One region of the Tritonibacter sp. SIMBA_163 genome, then DNA from elsewhere that is predicted to be linked to it. Evidence: riboswitches for the same ligand, from Rfam matches in the RefSeq annotation. Region 1 holds a riboswitch; each other region holds the start of a gene.
What was found. Region 1 has a riboswitch for thiamine pyrophosphate ahead of thiD (bifunctional hydroxymethylpyrimidine kinase/phosphomethylpyrimidine kinase). Riboswitches for the same ligand answer to the same signal wherever they lie in the genome.

Region 2: it holds a riboswitch for thiamine pyrophosphate, as region 1 does, so the genes downstream of both, thiB (thiamine ABC transporter substrate binding subunit) here and thiD (bifunctional hydroxymethylpyrimidine kinase/phosphomethylpyrimidine kinase) in region 1, are expected to answer to the same signal.
Region 3: it holds a riboswitch for thiamine pyrophosphate, as region 1 does, so the genes downstream of both, thiC (phosphomethylpyrimidine synthase ThiC) here and thiD (bifunctional hydroxymethylpyrimidine kinase/phosphomethylpyrimidine kinase) in region 1, are expected to answer to the same signal.

Annotation. Positions count from the first base shown of each region.
Region 1 is NZ_JAWJBP010000016.1:37,192-42,513, forward strand. It holds gene R0J92_RS17525 (SDR family oxidoreductase) at 1-340, opposite strand, end outside; gene R0J92_RS17530 (glyoxalase) at 337-735, opposite strand; gene R0J92_RS17535 (LysR family transcriptional regulator) at 841-1,722, shown strand; gene R0J92_RS17540 (MYG1 family protein) at 2,077-2,997, shown strand; TPP riboswitch at 3,304-3,407, shown strand; gene thiD (bifunctional hydroxymethylpyrimidine kinase/phosphomethylpyrimidine kinase) at 3,454-4,257, shown strand; gene R0J92_RS17550 (FAD-dependent oxidoreductase) at 4,254-5,228, shown strand; gene thiS (sulfur carrier protein ThiS) at 5,212-5,322, shown strand, end outside.
Region 2 is NZ_JAWJBP010000022.1:9,789-15,110, reverse strand. It holds gene R0J92_RS19095 (helix-turn-helix domain-containing protein) at 1-410, shown strand, start outside; gene R0J92_RS19090 (AEC family transporter) at 420-1,364, opposite strand; gene aroC (chorismate synthase) at 1,374-2,477, opposite strand; TPP riboswitch at 2,708-2,812, shown strand; gene thiB (thiamine ABC transporter substrate binding subunit) at 2,862-3,851, shown strand; gene R0J92_RS19075 (thiamine/thiamine pyrophosphate ABC transporter permease ThiP) at 3,827-5,322, shown strand, end outside.
Region 3 is NZ_JAWJBP010000004.1:29,057-34,378, forward strand. It holds gene R0J92_RS08985 (biotin-dependent carboxyltransferase family protein) at 1-265, shown strand, start outside; gene R0J92_RS08990 (LamB/YcsF family protein) at 315-1,088, shown strand; gene R0J92_RS08995 (thiamine phosphate synthase) at 1,222-1,806, opposite strand; gene thiC (phosphomethylpyrimidine synthase ThiC) at 1,875-3,713, opposite strand; TPP riboswitch at 3,833-3,953, opposite strand; gene bioB (biotin synthase BioB) at 4,183-5,160, shown strand; gene R0J92_RS09010 (DUF2478 domain-containing protein) at 5,273-5,322, shown strand, end outside.

The DNA of each region.
Region 1 (5,322 bases):
GCGTGATCGACCCACCGGGGCGGATGTGTTTGGCAGCAGCTCCGGCTGTGGCGATGGCGCCCCAGAACTTGGCGTCAAACGCCTGTTTGGCGGCATCAATAGACACATCTGTCACCGCACCACCCGGCGCCGCTGATCCTGCAGTAAACACCAAATGGTCGACCGGGCTTTGAGCTTCGAAATAGGCAGCAACTGCGGCTTGGTCCGTCACGTCCAGACCGGTCGACCGGCTTATGGTCGCAACCGATCCCGGGCGCAGCGCAAGCGCCCTGGCGACGGCTTTCCCGATCCCGGAGGTGCCACCGATGACGATGGTTCTGGTGTCGTTTGTAAAGGTCATTGGATCTGCTCCTGTGGCTCTGGAATGGGGTCATGAAAGACGGCCTCGATCAGCGGGCCCGATGGGGTTCGCAAGAACAGTCGCCGCTCGCCCCGCTCGGCGAGATCCATCTTTGAGTAGGGGATATTCAGCGCTTCCAGCTTGGCACGGAATGCGCTGTAGTCGTCGAGGTGGATCCCCACATGGTCATAAGCCTCTGCGGCGCTATCAATGCCATAGCCCCGCGCGCCAATCAGGTGCACGATGGGCTTGTCGCGTGCATAGAGCCAATGCCCCGGAATGCGCTGGATCGCCTGCGGGCGTTCGCGTTCTTCAAGCTCGTCAAAAACCTCAAGGAAGAAAGACCTGGTCTCGGGCAGATCGCGGGTGCGGATTGTGATGTGATCAAGGTGCATGATGACCTCCTTTCGTTGGTCACGATCTACAGCTTGTCCATTCTCTGAATAATTGGGTAATATTCAAAATTATAATTCGGGAATTCCGTACAATGTGGGGCGATCATGCTTATCGAAAATCTCAGGCTCTTCCTCCTGATCGTTGAAAAGGGCGGACTCGCCGCTGCCGGGCGCGAGATCGGCCTTTCCCCGGCGACGGTCACGGACAGGCTTGCGGCGCTTGAAACCTATTACGGCGCACGTTTGCTGACGCGAACGACCCGCTCGATCAGCCTGACAGATGAAGGTCGAGAGCTCATGATCGGAGCGCGACGTATATTGGCGGAAGCCGAAGAGACCGAGGCCCGGATAAAGCTGGGTGTCGAGAAAATTTCAGGAAGGATCCACATGAGCGCGCCGAGCGATCTGGGCCGCAATCAGATTGTACCGTTGCTTGATCGCTTCATGGAGCAGAACCCCGAAATCACAATCGACCTGACGCTCAGCGATGGCTATGTCGATCTGGTCGGGCAGGGCATCGACCTGGCCTTACGATTTGGCGAGCTTGCCGACAGCAGCATGAAATCGCGCAAACTCGGCGTGAATCGCCGCCTTGTCTGTGCGGCTCCGGATTATCTGAAGCTGAACGGGACGCCCCGCCATCCGGATGATCTGGCGCATCACAACTGCCTCATCATGAGGTTCGGTGCCATTACGGATCAGGATTGGATCTTTACGGTCAATGGCGAAAAGCGCGCCTGCCGGGTCTATGGCAATCGTATTGCCAATGACGGTGGTCTCATTCGCGCATGGTGCCTCAATGGCCACGGAGTGGCCCTGAAGTCAGAATGGGATGTCCGAGATGATCTGCAGGCGGGCAGGCTTGTCGAGTTGCTTGAAGCGTTTGCAGTCGAGCCGAGTGCGCTGCAAATGGTCTACCCCGCTGGCGCCGTACAGCCGCGACGGGTGCGCGCCTTGATGGATTATCTGTCAAAGGCGCTTCAGTAACGGTTGGAACGCGAGGCAGACTTCAGATCGTTCCGCGGCGCGTGCAGTGCGGGATCGCCGCCTCGCCGCCAGATCCATAGTGGCGTTGGCGGCAGTTTTCCGTTCTGGCTCTTTCCGGGTGCGCAAAGGAGCAGCGGTGTTTCTCGGCCCTTGGATCTGCTGGTCACGCCCGCTTGGACAGGCTTTTCCTGTTTGATATCCCATGCTTCTCGATATCTCGTCCGAGTTTTTTGCGGACACATTCATTCGAAGCAAAATGACGCGGCATAACCCGTTGACTATGTGCGCCTTTATAGAGATCTTCGGGAAAACCCGCCCCCGATCTACGGGTGTGACATATCCGGAGACGAGCAGATGACCATAAAGCACCTTGTGACCCACTCAGGCGGGTTCCATGCGGATGAACTCTTGTCTTCGGTCATTCTGACCCGGCTGTTTCCAGATGCGAAGCTGGTGCGGTCACGGGATGCGACGTGGATTGCGCCCGCCGAAGACCGGATAATCTTTGATGTCGGGCGCGCATATGATCCTGACAAGCAGATTTTTGACCACCACCAGCGACCTAACCCGCTCCGCGAGGACAATGCCTCGCCCTACAGTTCCTTCGGTTTGATCTGGAAGCATTTCGGACGTGATTATCTGCGCGCGATGGAGGTGCCGGAGAGTGACGTGGACGACATTCATCATCGTTTCGATCAGAGCTTTGTCCTCCCGGTGGATCTCCTGGACAATGGCGCATTGGAACCGTCAGTTGCAGGACCGCTGTCGGGGATGACGCTGCCCGTTTTGCTTGAGACGCTGAAACCGGTGTTCGACGACAGAAGCCCCGATGCAGATGACCGCGCCTTTGCAGATGCTCTGGGCGTTGCGCGTGCATTTGTTGAGGCCTCGGTCCGTGGTAAGGCCTCGAAGAACCGGGCCGAAACGATGGTGACCCAGTCGATCAAGGAGGCCGGCGACTCGCCAATTCTGGAACTGCCGATGGGAATGCCGTTCCGGTCGGCTGTTGAAAAGACGGGCGCGGATCATCTGTTGTTCGTCATTCACCCGCGCGACGGAGACTGGGCGCTGACGACCATCCGCAAGAGTGGCGATACCTTCGAAAGCCGTGCTGACCTGCCAGAAGCTTGGGCGGGACTGACAGATGCGGCTCTGGAACACGCCTGCGGTGTTGAGGGGGCAAAGTTCTGCCACAACGCCCGCTTTGTCGCGGTGGCGGCAAACCGGGATGCGATCCTGCGGATGGCAGAGTTGGCGGTTGCAGAACTCTCCTGATTTCGAGCGGATTGCGCCCCTGTGATACTGGCAGATCAGGTGCCGCGCTTTGCGACTGGCGAAGCTGCGCAGTCAGGTTCCGTCCTGACCTGCTGTTCCTGAAAAAGACCTCGGAAGCCAAAAAAGGCGAGATCGATCAACCGCTTATCGCGCCGATTTCGGCGATGCCGGTCCGCGTGCAGTTTGCGTGGGTGATACCCTGCGGACCATACCGACAAAGGTGCGGGTCTGGCGGAACGCTCAGGTTGAGCACGCTGAACGACGGGCGAGAGGTTTGACTTCGCGCGACGGAGTTGTTACCGCACATGTGAACCGTTGGGGTGCCTCGTCGAGGCTGAGAGATGCGCAAGCGTTAACCCATCGAACCTGATCCGGGCAATTCCGGCGGAGGGAACGGTCTTCTGATATGCAGACAGTTTCTATGCCCGGTGCCCTTTTGTCGTAAGGAGCATCGCTATGGCGCATATCGCTTTGACCATTGCCGGGTCTGACAGTGGCGGCGGGGCCGGCATTCAGGCGGATCTGAAAACCATGTCTGCGCTTGGGGTCTACGGGGCCAGTGTGATCACCGCCATCACCGCGCAAAACACGCAGGCCGTGACGGGTGTGCATGGTATTCCGCTGGACATGATCACCGCGCAGATCGACGCGGTGCTGAGTGATCTGGATGTGGGCGCGATCAAAATCGGCATGCTGGCAACGCCAGAGATCATCGACTGTGTCGCCCGGGCCATCGCAGACTTTGATGGCGCGATTGTGCTTGACCCGGTGATGATCGCCAAATCCGGCGATGCGCTCTTGGCGCCAGAAGCGGTGTCCACGCTGTGCCGCGTGCTTCTGCCGCGCGCTCGGATCATCACCCCGAACCTGCCCGAAGCGGCCTGCCTGCTGGACCGTCCCACCGCCACATCCGCGCAGGATATGGTCGAACAGGGCCGCGCCCTCTGTGCGTTGGGGGCGCAGGCGGTTCTGATGAAGGGCGGTCATGCCGAGGGCGAAATCTGCGAGGACATCCTGATTGAGGCTGGCGCGGAGGTTGCGCGCTTCAGCGCGGCGCGTCAGCACACCAAGAACACTCATGGCACCGGCTGCACCCTGTCGTCTGCCATTGCGGCCGGGCTGGCCAAGGGGCTGCCACTGGACGCGGCGGTGTCAGAGGCGCACGGCTATCTGCAAGGCGCTATCGCAGCGGCGGATGATCTGCAGATCGGTCAGGGCCACGGTCCGGTTCACCATTTCCACAGGTTCTGGTCCGCATGACAGTTTACTCCGTCATAGGGGCCGGGGTGGCCGGTCTGGCCGTGGCCTCGGAACTGGTCGCGCGTGGCGCCACCGTACAGGTGTTTGACCCGTCCGGTCCGCCCGGTGCGCACGGCTGTTCCTGGTGGGCGGGTGGCATGCTCGCGCCGTGGTGCGAGTATGAAAACGCCGAAGAGCCGGTTTTGCGACTGGGGCAGGACGCAATCCGCTGGTGGCAGACGCGCACCGAGGTCACCCATCGTGGCACTTTGGTTGTTGCGGGGCGGCGGGATCTGCCGGATCTGCGCCGCTTTGCCCGCCGGACGGAAGGGTTTCAGGAGGTCGGTGCGCAGATCGCCACGCTGGAGCCTGATTTGCCAGGCTACGGGCAGGGATTGTTCTTCGAAGGTGAGGCGCATCTCGACCCGCGCAGGGCATTGATGGACCTCTACAACGGCCTGATCGACAGCGGCGTGCCCTTCCACAAAACCTTGGCGCCTGCATCGCTGGACAATGCCATCGACTGCCGCGGTCTGCATGCACGCGATGTGCTGACTGACCTGCGCGGCGTGAAGGGCGAGATGCTGGTGATCCGCTGCCCCGATGTCAGCCTGACGCGCCCGGTGCGGCTGCTGCATCCGCGTATGCCGCTTTACATCGTGCCGCGCGGCGATGGCGTCTACATGCTGGGCGCCACCATGATCGAGAGCGAGGACAGCAGCCGTATCACGGCACGGTCCATGCTGGAATTGCTCAGCGCGGCCTATGCGCTGAACCCGGCGTTTGGCGAGGCCGAAGTGCTGGAAATCGGTGTCGATCTGCGCCCGGCATTTGCCGACAACCTACCGCGCATCCGCAGGCGGGCAGGCAGGATCTACGCTAATGGCTTGTATCGGCACGGTTATCTTCTCGCGCCGGCACTGGCGTGCGGTGTGGCTGATCTCGCCCTGAACAACACACATTCGGAGATGGTCGATGAAGATCGTACTTAATGGTGATCCCCTCGAAGTCGCCGCGCTGACGCTTTCCGACCTGTTGCAGGAGCGGGAGGTGTCGGGGCGCGTCGCGACGGCGGTGAATGAAGAG
Region 2 (5,322 bases), on a different contig from region 1:
CCATCGGCGCATTGTCAAAGGCCACCGGCGTGAAAGTCCCCACCATCCGCTATTACGAGGAAATCGGCCTGATCGACCCCGCCACGCGCAACGCGGGCAACCAGCGTCGCTACGATCAGGCCGGGCTGGAGCGGTTGGGGTTCATCAAACACGCCCGCGATCTTGGCTTTGGCCTTGAGGAGATCAAAGAGCTGATGGGCCTCAATGGCGAACTGGGACAGGATTGCCACGCCGCCGATCAGATCGCCAAGGCGCAGCTGGAGAAAGTCCGGTCCCGCATCCTGCGCTTGCGACAGCTGGAGACGGAACTGGAGCGGATCACCCACCTCTGCGAAGGCGGCACCGGCGGCACGTGTCAGGTGCTGACCGCGCTGGGCGATCACAGCCAGTGCCTTGGCGAGCACGGCTGAAGCGCGACCTCAGGTCAGCAGCCACAGCAACCCGTTCAGGGTGAAAAACGCCAGCACCGTCGCCGCCAGGGAGGCCAGACTGGCCGCGCCCTCATGCCCGCGGGCCTGGGCAAAGATGGTGTAGGTCGCAAAGATCGGCATCGCGGCGGAGAGGATCAGCGCGGCGCGGATCTGCGGCGAGATGTCCAGCAGCCCCGTCAGGACAAAGACACCAGCCACCAGCGCCACGATCATGGGATGCAGCACCAGCTTGCCCAACGTGGTCTGCAGCGCGAGGCTCTTGTTGCCACGCAGGGGAAGCCCGGCCAGAGAGCCGCCGATCACGATCAGCGACACCGCCCCGGCAGAAGCCGCCAGCATGTCGGTAAAGCGGAACACCGGCGCCGGGATCGACAGCGGTAGCACTGAAACCACCAGCCCGGCCATCAGCGCCATCATCGTCGGCATTTTCACCACGTTCCAGACGATCTTCCGCAGGCGCGGGCCAAGAGGCTGCGCCGTATCGCTGGCAGCGGCCTCCATCAGCATCAGGCAGATCGGGATCAGGATCAGCGTTTCGATCACCAAGTTGAGCGTCAGCACCACGCCGGCGATGTCAGGAAACGCCAGCAGCATCACCGGATAGCCGACAAAGCCGTTGTTGGGGCAGGTTGACCCCATCACGCCCACGGCGCGGCGCATCGGGTCAAAACCCCGCGCGCTCAGCAGCGCATAGGCCACGGCAATATTGATCACCCCGCCAAGCAGATAGGGCAGCACATAGGCCGCCTGGAAGACCTCGACCGGGTCCCGCTGCGCCAGGGTGGTAAAAATCAGCCCGGGCAGCGCCAGGTTGAAGACAAAGGCGCCGAGGCTCTTGATGTCGGACTGACTGAAAATGCCCTTCCAGACAAAGAGATACCCAAGCCCCAGGGCCGCGTAGATCGGAAAGGTGATCCCGAGGATGGCGGCCATCGGCGGAGTTTACCCGATGTGGCCCTGATTCTCGCCGATCTGACCGCGATGCAGCAGCAGGTGGTCGAGAATGACGCAGGCCATCATCGCCTCGGCGACAGGCACCGCGCGGATGCCAACGCAAGGATCATGGCGGCCCTTGGTGATCACCTCGGCGGCAGAGCCATCCTTGCGGATCGATTGGCGCGGCGTCAGGATCGAGGAGGTCGGCTTGACCGCAAAGCGCACCACAACGTCCTGACCGGTGGAAATGCCGCCAAGGATGCCGCCAGCGTGGTTGGAGGAATAGACCGGCTGGCCATCGTTGCCCATGAAGATCTCATCGGCATTCTGGGAGCCTTTCAGCTGAGCCGCCTGCATGCCCTCGCCGATTTCCACGCCCTTCACGGCGTTGATCGACATCATCGCGGCCGCCAGATCGGTGTCGAGCTTGCCATAGACCGGCGCGCCAATGCCTGCGGGGACGCCGCGCGCCACCACTTCGACCACAGCGCCAACCGAATCGTGATCCTTGCGCAGGGCCTGTAGATAGTCTTCCCAGTCCTGCACGGCGTCGGCGTCGGGAATCCAGAAATCATTCTGCGGGATCGCATCCCAGTCAAAGCGGCTGCGGTCGATCTCCATCTCGCCCATGCGGGTCATGTAACCGGTGATCTCCAGCCCCGGCACCAGCGCCTTGATCGCCGCGCGTGCCACGCCGCCAGCGGCCACCCGCGCGGCGGTTTCGCGGGCGGATGAACGTCCGCCGCCGCGATAATCGCGGTTGCCGTATTTCTGGAAATAGGTGATGTCCGCGTGGCCGGGGCGGAAGGTCTGGGCGATGTCGCCATAGTCCTTCGAACGCTGATCCGTGTTCTCGATCATCAGCTGGATCGGAGTGCCGGTGGAATGACCCTCGAACACACCGGACAGGATCTTCACCGCATCCGGCTCGTTGCGCTGGGTGGTGTTCTTGTTCTGGCCGGGACGGCGCCGGTCCAACCACTGCTGCAGCATATCCGCATCCAGCGGCACATTCGGCGGGCAGCCATCCACAGTTGCACCGAGGGCAGGCCCGTGGCTTTCGCCCCAGGTGGTGACACGGAAGAGGTGGCCGAAAGAGTTCATGGACATGCGCGCGGGTCTCCTTATGTCCTGCCCCTTTAACGGCAAAGGCGGCGCGGGAAAAGAGAGTGGCGCATTAACCCCGCAGAAAGGACAGAATGTCTCCCCCAATGTTTCGCGCGCGAAACATTAGGTCAGGAGGGGTGTCTTAAATCCTCCAAGGCAAAAGCCCTCCCCCTCCGCCCCATCCAGGCCCTGCATGCGCGACCTTGCCAAGCTTTGATGTCAGCCCTAGTGTCCTCCTCACCTCGGGGTGCGCAGATCAATGCGCTGAGATGTCGATTGACGAACCCGCTGAACCTGAACCGGATTATACCGGCGGAGGGAAGGTTTCGGATCTTCCGGCACGCGATGCCCGGATCCCCCTCGCCTCACGCCGCACTGGAGACTGACATGAAAACCCTCGTTCTTGCGAGCAGTGTTGCGGGCGCGATCGCCCTGTCCACAGCAGCCACGGCCGAGACCCCGGAATTGGTGGTCTATACCTATGACAGCTTTGTCTCTGAATGGGGGCCCGGCCCCGCGGTAGAAACCGCCTTTGAGGCGACCTGCGGTTGCGATCTGAAATTTGTCGGTGCGGGCGATGGCGCCGCGCTGCTGGCACGGATCAAGCTGGAAGGGGCGCGCTCTGACGCCGATGTTGTGCTGGGGCTCGACACCAACCTGACGGCGGCGGCAAAGGACACCGGTCTGTTTGCGCCGATTTCAGTGACAGCGGAATATGCTCTGCCAGTGGAGTGGCAGGACGAGATGTTCGCCCCCTATGACTGGGGCTATTTCGCCTTTGTGCATAATGCCGATGCCGACGCACCCACGAACTTCAAGGCGCTGGCCGAGAGTGATGCAAAGATCGTGATCCAGGATCCGCGCTCTTCCACCCCCGGCCTTGGCCTGCTGATGTGGGTGAAGGCCGCCTATGGCGACGAAGCCCCCGCGATCTGGGAGGGTCTGAGCGACAATATCGTCACCGTGACCAAAGGCTGGTCCGAGGCCTATGGCCTGTTCCTCGAAGGTGAGGCGGACATGGTCCTGTCCTACACCACCTCGCCCGCCTATCACCTGATTGCCGAGGAAGATGACACCAAGGCGGCGGCGGTGTTTGACGAAGGCCACTACATGCAGGTGGAGGTCGCGGGCAAGCTGGCGTCCAGCGATCAGCCAGAGCTGGCGGATCAGTTCCTGCAATTCATGGTCTCTGACGCGTTTCAGTCGATCATCCCGACCACCAACTGGATGTATCCGGCGGTGATCCCGTCCGAAGGGCTGCCACAGGGGTTCGAAACCCTCGTCAGCCCGGAGAAATCCCTGTTGTTGCCGGAAGAGGATGCAGCCTCCGTCCGCGATGAAGCATTGGCCGAATGGCTCTCCGCGCTCAGCCAGTAACCCTGCGCCCGGTTGCGACCTGGCCCGGAACATGCGCCGCCCTTGGGGTGGCGCTTCTGGTTCTGGGCACATTGACTGCCGTGGCCCTGCGCGCCGAAGGGCCTGCGGGCCTTGGCCCGGCGGATTGGTCCGCGCTGCGCTTCACGCTGCTGCAGGCAAGCCTGTCGGCTCTGTTCAGCATCGGGCTTGCGGTACCCGTAGCGCGGGCGATGGCGCGGCGGCGGTTCTTCGGACGGCGGGTGCTGATCACCCTTCTGGGCGCGCCGTTCATCCTGCCGGTGATTGTTGCCATCCTCGGATTGCTCGCCGTGTTTGGCCGCTCCGGCTGGGTCAGTGACCTGCTGGCGCTGTTTGGCTTTGCCCCCGTGCAGATCTACGGCTTGCATGGTGTGGTGATCGCGCATGTGTTCTTCAACCTTCCGCTGGCAACACGGCTGATCCTGCAAGGCTGGCAGGAAATCCCCGCCGAGCGGTTTCGCCTTGCGGCCCAGTTGAACGCCGGACCCCGTGCAATGTGGCGTCTTCTGGAGGCCCCGATGTTGCGACAGGTCCTGCCGGGCGCCACTGCGGTGGTTTTTGCCATCTGCCTGTCGAGCTTTGCGGTCGCCCTGACACTCGGCGGCGGACCCAAATCGACCACGCTAGAATTGGCGATCTATCAGGCCTTTCACTTTGATTTCGACCTTGGCCGAGCGGCCATGCTGTCCGGTGTGCAGCTGGGTCTGACAGTCATCGCGGCCCTGCTGGCGCTGCGTGTGCCCCCCGGTGACGGATTTGGCGGCGGTCTTGATCGGGCGGTGTCCAGATGGGACGGACGCGGCATCGGCTCACGCCTGCTCGACAGTCTCTGGATCAGCCTGGCCGCACTGTTTCTGATCCTGCCACTTCTGGCGGTGCTCGTTGCCGGAGTTCCAGGCCTCATGTCGCTGCCAAGCTCGGTCTGGAGCGCCGCCTGGGTCTCATTGCAAGTGGCTGCGCTGAGCACGACACTGCTGTTGCTCATTGCTCTTCCGCTGTCGGCCAGCATCGCATTGGGGCGCAAGGCATTGGGAGAGGTGGCCGGCATACTGGGGCTCGCGGCTTCGCCATTGGTGATCGGAACCGGACTGTTTGTACTGGTCTACCCAATTGCCGACCCGTTTGCGCTGGCCTTGCCGGTCACGGCGGTGGTGAACATGATGATGGCGTTGCCCTTCGCCCTGCGCATTCTGGTCCCGCGCGTGCGACAGGTGATGCAGCAGAACAGTCGGCTGGCGCTGGCGCTCGACATGCGTGGCACAGCGTTCTGGTGGCAGGTTCTGCTCCCGCGGTGTCGGGCCCAAATCGGGTTTGCCGCAGGCCTGACTGCGGCGCTCTCACTAGGCGATCTCGGCGTCATCGCACTTTTTGCCGATCCGGAGGTGGCCACATTGCCGCTTCAGGTCTATCGGCTGATGGGAGCCTATCGAATGGAGGCGGCACAGGGCGCAGC
Region 3 (5,322 bases), on a different contig from region 1:
CACCGGTGGCTATCCACGCATCGGCTCCGTGCTGCCGTCGGATCTGCCGCGCGTGGCGCAGGCCCAGGCCGGTGCGCGCTTCAGCTTCACACTTGTGTCGCTGGAGGAGGCGGTTGAGCTGGAACGCCGCGCGGCCGAGGATCTGAAACGCCTGCCTGCACGGCTGCACCCCTTGCTGCGCGACCCGGCCAGCATGCGCGACCTGTTGTCTTATCAACTGGTCAGTGGCGCGACAGCGGGCCGCGACCTCGACGATGCGCTCTGACAGCGAAGATGCGCACAGACACTGAAACTGCCAAGGAGGGCCATGCCCGATGACACTGACCGTCGATCTGAACGCCGACATGGGAGAGAGCTTCGGCCCCTGGGTGATGGGGCGCGATGCAGAGGTGCTCGATGTGGTCACCTCCGCCAATGTGGCCTGCGGTGTGCACGCCGGGGACTGGGATGTGATGGCTCAAACCATGGCGGCGGCAGCGGCGCGCGGCGTTGGTATTGGCGCGCATCCGGGCTTTCCCGACCTTCAGGGCTTTGGCCGCCGCAAGATGCATTTGCCACACGCCAGCCTGGCGCATCTGGTGCAATATCAGGTGGGCGCAGCGCAAGCGATGGCGCGGGCCGCGGGCACTGAGGTGCGGCACCTGAAACTGCATGGTGCGATGGCAAATATGGCATCGGCCGATCGGGACATGGCACTGGCGTGCTACGAGGCGGCGCTGGCGGTCGCGCCGGACATCATCATCATGGTGATGGCGGGCACCCAGCAGCAGGCAGCAGCCGAGGCGCTGGGCTGCAATGTGGCCTGCGAGATATTTGCGGATCGCGCCTATAATGCAGATGCCACCCTGGTTGACCGCTCGCAGCCCGGTGCGGTGATCCACGACGCGGACCTGGCAGGGCAGCGGATCACGCGGATGGTCAAGGATGGTGCGATCCACGCTGAGGACGGCAGCCGCATACCAGCGCGGATCGACACGATTTGCCTGCATGGCGACACGCCCGAGGCGCTGGACATTGCCCGCAGCGTGCGCAGCAGACTGGAAGAGGCAGGGATCACCTTGCGCAGTTTTGCCGGAGCGCCGCTCTGACCCTTTGGGATCTCGCGATCCATTGTACAATTATGCAGCCGGCAAAGGTGCCGCGGCCTGCCGCTTTCCATCCGATAGCCAACCAACAGGATACCGGGTCAGACCACGCGAATGAACCGCGTGGTCTGTGTGTTCAGGCCCCGCAGGCCGTGACCCAGGCGCGGGTTCTGGCCTCGGGGTCTTCGGCGCTCTGAATGTCGGTGGACACGGCGACGCAGTCAGCACCTGCTGCAAACACTGCGTGCAAGCGCTCGATCACCAGCCCGCCGGAGACAACAAGCGGCACATCGCCAGAGGTCTGTTTCCAGCGTTTCAGTTGTTCAAGCGCCTGATTTCCCTCGAATTCCCGCGAGAGCGCGCGCAGATCCAGCGCCACATAAGCCGGGGACAGCGTCAGGGCGTGCTTCAGTTCCGTGTCATCGCCGACGTCCACCCCATAACGCACTCCTGCGCGATGAAGGGCGTCCGTATCAGCCTCCGCCAGATCCTGTTGCGTCAGATGTACAAAGTCACAGTTCAGATCGAGTGCCGCCTGCCAATGCCTGTGGATCACCAGCTGCGCGTCGTGAACAGCGCAGAAATCCCGTGCGCGGGCGATCTGGCGGCGAACTTCGGCCTCTGGTTGTCCCTCGATCCTCAGCTGCACCAGATCCGCACCCTGCGGCACCAGCAACTCCACCCGGCCCACATGCCCGACAATCAGATAGAGCCCTTCTATCCTGCGCTCTCCGCAAAGCCCGCTCTGGGCATTAAGGCCGCGGAAGTGCCGTGCCTGAACCGCGCGGGTCATGTCTCGGCCTCACTCGGTTCTGATGTCGCGTCCGCCACCGGCACATAAAGCGCGCCGCCCTCGCGGAACTTCGCCGCCATTGCCTCGAAGCCCTCTTTCTGGGCCTCGGCGCGGATGTCATGGCTGATCCGCATGGAGCAGAACTTCGGCCCGCACATCGAACAGAAATGCGCCACCTTATGCGCCTCTTTCGGCAGGGTCTCATCGTGGAAGCTCTGTGCGGTTTCCGGGTCCAGCGACAGGTTGAACTGATCCTCCCAACGGAATTCGAACCGCGCGCGGGACAGCGCATCATCACGCCGCTGCGCGCCGGGCAGACCCTTGGCCAGATCGGCGGCATGGGCGGCAATCTTGTAGGTGATGACGCCGGTTTTCACATCATCGCGGTCCGGCAGGCCCAGATGTTCCTTGGGCGTCACATAGCAGAGCATCGCGCAGCCAAACCAGCCGATCATCGCCGCGCCAATCCCAGACGTGATGTGGTCGTAGCCCGGCGCGATATCCGTCGTGAGCGGCCCCAGCGTGTAAAACGGCGCCTCGTGGCAGCACTCCAGCTGCTTGTCCATGTTCTCCTTGATCTTGTGCATGGCCACATGGCCCGGCCCTTCGATCATCACCTGGCAATCCTTGGCCCAGGCGACCTTGGTCAGCTCGCCCAGCGTTTCCAGCTCGGCAAATTGCGCCTCGTCATTGGCGTCCGCGATCGAACCCGGGCGCAGCCCATCGCCCAAGGAAAACGACACATCATAGCGGCGGCAGATATCGCAGATCTCCTCGAAATGCTCGTAGAGGAAGCTCTCCTTGTGATGATGCAGGCACCACTTCGCCATGATCGACCCACCGCGCGATACGATCCCGGTGACGCGTTCCACGGTCATCGGCACCATATGCAGCCGCACGCCCGCGTGGATGGTGAAGTAATCGACTCCCTGTTCGGCCTGTTCGATCAGCGTGTCGCGGAACACCTCCCAGGTCAGATCTTCGGCAATGCCATTGACCTTCTCCAGCGCCTGATAGATTGGCACGGTGCCGATGGGCACGGGGCTGTTGCGGATGATCCATTCGCGGGTGTTGTGAATATTGCGGCCCGTGGACAGATCCATCACTGTATCCGCGCCCCAGCGGATCGCCCAGACCAGCTTGTCCACCTCTTCCTCCATCGAGGAGGTGACGGCGGAGGTGCCCATATTGGCGTTGATCTTCACCTTGAAATTGCGGCCGATGATCATCGGCTCCAGCTCCGGGTGGTTGATGTTGGCGGGGATGATGGCGCGCCCGGCAGCGATCTCTGCACGCACGAATTCCGGCGTCACATAGTCTGGGATATTGGCCCCGAAATCCTCCCCATCGCGGCTGCCATGGCAGGGCGATAGCTCACGCAGCTGGTTCTCGCGGATGGCGATATACTCCATCTCCGGCGTGATAAGACCGGCCCGCGCATAGGCCAGCTGCGTCGGGGCGGCATCGCCCTTGCCCCGCAGGGGCGCGGGCCGCACCGGGAACTCCGGCACCAGCCGATCACCCGCGACAAAGCCGTTGTCCGCAGGGGTAACATCGCGGCCCTGATAGTCTTCCACGTCGCCCCGGGCCTTGATCCACGCGGCGCGCACCGGCGCGAGACCATTGCGAATATCGGTGAGGATTTCGGGGTCCGTATAGGCCCCGGAACTGTCATAGACCGGCAGCGGCGCCTCGCCTGCGGTCGGGTGGGTGGCAATTTCGCGCATCGGCACGCGGATGTCTGCATGCATCTCGCCTGCCACATAGATCTTGCGCGACGCAGGCAATGCGCCCGTCGTGACCTTTGGGGTGATCTTGGGGGTGGGGACGTTCATCTTGGTGCTCCTCGAGTCCATTCTCAAAAAGACACCAATTGAGCCGGGCCGGAGGAAAACGGGGCAGGGGGTACAGATCCTGCCGTGTCAGAGCAGAGGCTCCCACCTGTACCGGGCGGGGCGCGACTGTCCTAGCTTCCTACGCCAGTATCAACTGGGTCAGGTTCTAAGGGTCGCGTCACCGGGATTTCTCCCCGTCTGCCTCTCAGTCCCCTCGGCGGGACTCCCCTGCGTAGCCCTAGGGGTAGGGGAGGGCACAGCGTGTCGTCAAGGAGTTTCTCGCCGCCGGGGGTGGCATCCATCACAGGCGCACCTGTCGCGCAAAACGTGCTTTCATCAAAGCTGAGCGGTGGAAAATTGCGCTGAAATTCAAATGCCTGTGCGCTTGCGACTCATTTCATATATTATCTATAAAATAAAGGTTCACCCACGGCGTGTGCCGTTCCACCTATTCCAGCGAGGTTTTTCCATGCTCGATACGCCGCCTATCCGTACCAACTGGACCCGGGAAGAGGCAGAGGAGATCTACGCCCAGCCCTTCATGGATCTGCTGTTTCAGGCCCAGAACCTGCACCGGCAGATGTTTGATCCCAACGCGGTGCAGAAATCGCGCCTGCTGTCGATCAAGACCGGCGGCTGCGCCGAGGATTGCGCCTATTGCTCGCAATCCGCCCGCAATGGCGCGCAGCTGCCAGCTTCAAAACTGATCGAGGTGCAGCGGGTGATTGCCGAGGCCAGGAAGGCCCGCGATGCCGGCGCCACCCGCTACTGCATGGGTGCGGCCTGGCGCGGGCCCAAGACCCGCGACATGGCGCAGCTGGAGGCGATGATCGAAGGCGTCAAGGCGCTGGGGATGGAGACCTGCATGACGCTCGGAATGCTGGAACAGGATCAGGTGCTGCGCCTGCGGGATGCGGGTCTGGATTACTACAATCACAACATCGACACTTCGGAGCGCTACTACCCAGAGGTGATCACCACCCGCAGCTTTGCGGATCGACTGGAAACCCTGGCCCGGGTGCGCGAGGCGGGGATCAACGTCTGCTCCGGTGGCATCCTCGGCATGGGCGAAGAACGCGGCGACCGGATCGACATGCTGCTGAGCCTTGCGACCCTGCCGGAACATCCCCAATCGGTGCCGATCAACATGCTGATTCCGATGGCGGATACGCCACTGGCAGACACACCCCCGCTCGATCCGATCGAATTTGTCCGCGCCATTGCGCTGGCCCGCATCCTGATGCCCCGCGCGCATGTGCGGCTCTCCGCGGGGCGCACCGAGATGAGCGATGAGCTGCAGGCGATGTGCATCTTTGCCGGGGCCAACTCGATCTTCATGGGCGACACGCTCCTGACTGCCGACAACCCCGAGGAAGACGCGGACGAGGCGCTGTTTGACCGGCTGGGTTTGCGCGCGATGGCTGCGGGAAGTCACGGCACGCGTTAGGGGGGGCTGTGATGGGCGGCTGCGACATCAGCCCCGCCCCACGGCCACTGGCGGGGCGGGCGTTTCCGCGCTATCCTGCGTGTCGCGCAGACGATATGCAAAGGACGATCCCATGCAGCTTGCCTATGTAATGACCGCCGAACGCGGCGCCACCGACCGCCT